DNA from 2 places in the Lysinibacillus sp. NPDC048646 genome. Region 1 is predicted to be linked to the other one. Evidence: a T-box and tRNA genes for the amino acid it is inferred to sense, from the RefSeq annotation. Region 1 holds a T-box; the other holds one or more tRNA genes.
The links. A T-box is a leader RNA that pairs with one kind of tRNA and senses whether it is charged. The one in region 1 lies ahead of ACQKII_RS06225 (valine--tRNA ligase), so its partner is inferred to be a tRNA-Val.
Positions count from the first base shown of each region.

Region 2: it encodes a tRNA-Val, which carries the amino acid that the T-box ahead of ACQKII_RS06225 (valine--tRNA ligase) is inferred to sense. The anticodon was not compared.

Region 1 covers NZ_JBNNLZ010000003.1:340,511-342,774, reverse strand. The annotation lists gene ACQKII_RS06230 (valyl-tRNA synthetase) at 1-479, shown strand, start outside; T-box leader at 755-1,077, shown strand; gene ACQKII_RS06225 (valine--tRNA ligase) at 1,267-2,264, shown strand, end outside.
Region 2 covers NZ_JBNNLZ010000026.1:8,887-11,150, forward strand. The annotation lists gene ACQKII_RS20385 (ABC transporter ATP-binding protein) at 1-606, shown strand, start outside; tRNA gene ACQKII_RS20390 (tRNA-Glu) at 924-998, shown strand; tRNA gene ACQKII_RS20395 (tRNA-Val) at 1,073-1,148, shown strand; tRNA gene ACQKII_RS20400 (tRNA-Tyr) at 1,164-1,247, shown strand; tRNA gene ACQKII_RS20405 (tRNA-Gln) at 1,267-1,341, shown strand; tRNA gene ACQKII_RS20410 (tRNA-Lys) at 1,358-1,430, shown strand; gene rocF (arginase) at 1,611-2,264, shown strand, end outside.

The DNA of each region.
Region 1 (2,264 bases):
CTTCACATGTTCGCTTTGATTTTCAAGACTTGCAAAATTTTAAGGATGTTGAAGATTTAGTTAAAATTGATGCACTTGATATTCAAGGAGATACAGGGTATTTTGAGTATGCTGTACCTTTACATGTTGATTTACCGAAAGATGCTGCTATTGAAGATTTGATGGTAAAAGATGTTCGGCCGACACTTGCAAATCAAATGTGTCAGTTGGAATGGACAGTTACAAGTATTTTTAGTGAATCAGAGCCAGTAGTAGAAAAAGCTTTAGTATTAGAAGAACAGGTTGCTCCTGTAGAAGTTGCTGTTCATGTAAAGAAACCCGCACCTGTTGAGCAAAAAATAGTGCTAAGGGAATCCTCTAGTCATACGGCTGTGCGCGAGTCCAGCTCCTGGGATGAAGTACCGACAATGATTTGGGATTTAACGGAAAATTATACACCGTTAAAAGTACGTGCTTCAAATGACATCATTCAAAAGTAAATAGCAAAGAAGAAGCAGTAGTAATAAGAAGATCAAATCGCCAGAAGTTGGTACGATGATGATCCGCACAAACTGAAATGCACAAATCGGTATAATAATCGTTCTGCAGTAGAAACGAATTTGTCGTAGCCAAGGTGGTAAAAACCAGGGATTGTATTTACGTCGTCGCATATGAATATTCACTTCCTTTTCTATTTACTTTAAACAGACTCGCTAAAATAACTAAATCACTTGAAAAAGTGCACGATTTTGCGTTACAATGTGGAAAGTTGAATATAGATGCTATGACAGGGAAGAGTAAATTATTCGCACATATTTAGAGAGGGAACGGTAGCTGAAAAGTTTCTATTTGTGCATAATTGAACGTAGCCTTCGAGCAGCTTTAGTGAACTAATAGTAGTTAAAGCCGGTTAAACACCGTTATCGAATTGAGAGCCAGTAGAAGTAAGCATAAGCAAATCAAGTATAAATCGTTATTTTCTGGTGACTAAGGCTAGCAAAAAGCGCTGTCACAAAAAATGAGGTTGTACGTGAGCACTTGACTTAGCCCTGCTGGAATTAAAGGTGGTACCGCGAACTAAACTCCTTCGTCCTTTTGTAGACGCTAGGAGTTTTTTTATTGTCCAAAAATCTTGTTTCAACAATTTCTTTGGCAATAAAGTCTCTGGTAGTTATCGCAGATTTTCAAAGGAGTTATTGTGTAAACACAATGGAAAATCTGGACAGAAAATTCGTTTTAGACCAGTCGATTTATATCAAAAATTATTAGTCAACAGGAGGAGTCAAGATGACAGAAAACATTTCAATGCCGACGAAATACGATCCACAGTCTATTGAAGCAGGTCGCTATGAGTGGTGGTTACAAGGTAAATTTTTCGAAGCACAACCTGAAAGCGGTAAAGAGCCGTATTCAATCGTTATTCCGCCACCAAACGTAACAGGGAAATTGCACCTTGGTCATGCATGGGATACAGCTTTACAAGATATTTTAACGCGTATGAAGCGTATGCAAGGTTATGATGCACTTTGGTTGCCAGGTATGGACCATGCAGGTATTGCAACACAAGCAAAGGTAGAGGCCAAACTGCGGGAAGACGATATTACACGTTATGATTTAGGACGTGAAAAATTCCTCGAAAAAACATGGGAATGGAAAGAAGAATATGCAGGGCATATCCGCCAACAATGGGCGAAGCTTGGCCTTGCATTAGACTATTCTCGTGAACGTTTCACACTCGACGAAGGTCTATCAGATGCTGTTAAAACTGTATTTGTTCAATTATATGAAAAAGGGTTAATTTATCGTGGCGAACGTATTATTAACTGGGACCCTGCTGCGAAAACAGCGTTATCAGATATTGAAGTTATCTACCAAGATGTTCAAGGTGCATTCTACCACATGAAGTATCCATTAGCAGATGGTTCAGGTTATGTGGAGGTAGCGACAACACGCCCAGAAACAATGTTAGGTGACTCAGGAGTTGCGGTTCATCCGAAAGATGAGCGTTACCAACATTTAATTGGGAAAACAGTGATTCTACCTATCGTTGGCCGTGAAATTCCAATCGTAGCAGATGACTACGTTGATATGGAATTTGGTACAGGTGTAGTAAAAATGACACCAGCCCATGATCCTAACGACTTTGAGGTTGGTAATCGTCATAACCTAGAACGTATTCTTGTGATGAACGAAGATGGGACAATGAACGAGCTTGCTGGCAAATATAACGGAATGGATCGTTTTGAATGCCGTAAGCAAATCGTTGCTGACTTACAAGAGGCTGG
Region 2 (2,264 bases), on a different contig from region 1:
ACGATTGAGTTTCAAGGCGAAGTCATCAATGATATTATGCCAGATGTCCTTGTGAAAAAGGGAATTTTCTTAAGTATGGAAGGGCGTCGTGTTTTCAAAGACTTAACAGTAGAAGAAAATTTGATTGCAGGGGCCTATACACGAAAAGATCGCGGTAATATTAAGGCGGATATTGAAAAAATATACGGCTATTTCCCGAAACTAAAAATGCTCCAATCACGTAAAGCGGGTTATTTATCGGGTGGTGAGCAGCAAATGTTGGCGATTGGGCGCGGCTTGATGGCTAAGCCAAAGCTATTATTACTCGATGAGCCGTCTTTAGGGATTGCGCCGCTGTTAGTACAAGAAATCTTCCAAAACATTAAAAAGATTAATGAAGAAGAAGGTATGACTATTCTAGTAGTTGAGCAAAATGCCAATGTTGCATTATCGATTGCACACTCCGGCTATATTATGGAAAATGGCCGCGTAGTGATGCAAGGGGATGCAGCTAGCCTATTATCCGATAATGAAATTAGTGAGCATTATTTAGGGATAGGAAAAGAAGGCAGTAAAGACTACAAAGAAGCAAAATCATATAAACGACGCCAACGTATCGTTTGGTAAGAATAGTAGCTGCTACAGTAATTTGTAGCAGCTTTTTTAGGCAATTAATGATGCGTTTAAACTAATTTATTCCAATAAAAGTGAGGTTATTTTAAATCTACTCATTCTCAATGAATCTACAACTACGATCATAGTAGGTAGAAGCTACATTTAAATTGATTGTAGATAAATGATTGAGAAGATGGTAGGATTAAGTTAGGTTTTTGAACATTTTCATAAGCAAATATTTAGTTTTAAAAAATTTTAAAAAATGCTTGCTAAGTATAAAAAAAGATGTTATTATAAATCTTGTCTTGTTGAGAACAATGTAACATGTCGGCCCCTTGGTCAAGCGGTTAAGACACCGCCCTTTCACGGCGGTAACACGGGTTCGAATCCCGTAGGGGTCACCATTTCCTTGGCGTTGTAGTAATGCAAAGGCTTAAAAAGAATAAATAAACTGTAAAGAAATTACACCTGTTTTTATGGAGGATTAGCTCAGCTGGGAGAGCATCTGCCTTACAAGCAGAGGGTCGGCGGTTCGAGCCCGTCATCCTCCACCATATAGTGTTAATTTCGGAGGGGTAGCGAAGTGGCTAAACGCGGCGGACTGTAAATCCGCTCCTTAGGGTTCGGCGGTTCGAATCCGTCCCCCTCCACCAGTTTTATTTATACAATGATTGGGGTATAGCCAAGCGGTAAGGCAACGGATTTTGATTCCGTCATGCCCTGGTTCGAATCCAGGTACCCCAGCCATTCATTTCTTATATTTGAGCCATTAGCTCAGTTGGTAGAGCATCTGACTTTTAATCAGAGGGTCGAAGGTTCGAGTCCTTCATGGCTCACTTTTCTATAGAATATATTCAAAAGTGTCACATTAACTACAGATACTAATCTCTTACTGAAAACAGTAGGAGATTTTTTTTGCCTTCTTTGACTGCATGAATATGCAAAAATGTGTTGAGTTGAGCCAAAGGCATTGTTGGCTTTACAATGGTTATACAACACAGAGGGGGTATAAAATATTGAATAAACATAGTATTTCAATCATTGGAGTGCCGACAGATTACGGACAAACACGCAGAGGAGTAGATATGGGGCCAAGTGCTATTCGTTATGCAGGTATTGTTGATCGTTTAGAAGCGATTGGTCATGAGGTACAGGATCAGGGAGATATCCGTGTTAATCATAAACAAGAAAATGCAATTATTGATAAACAACTGTTAAATTTAGAAGAAGTCGTCGATATAAGTACTACTTTGGCAAGCAGAGTATATGAAGCGGTTGAGCAGAAGAAGTTTCCACTTGTATTTGGTGGAGATCATAGCATTGCAATCGGCACGCTAGCTGGGCTTGGTGAACATTATAAAAATTTAGGTGTTATCTGGTTTGATGCACATGCAGATTTAAACACGCCAGATACAACTCCATCTGGTAATATTCATGGGATGCCGCTAGCTGTTAGTATTGGACTAGGACATGATCGACTTGTACAAATTCGTAACTATGCACCGAAAATTAAACCTGAAAATGTCATTATAATCGGAGCTCGTTCAGTAGATCCTGGAGAACGTGAACTGATTCGTCAACAAGGTATAAAAGTCTATTCAATGCACGAGGTAGATCGACTAGGTATGACTCGTGTTATGGAGGATGCTCTTTCCTATTTAAAAGAACGC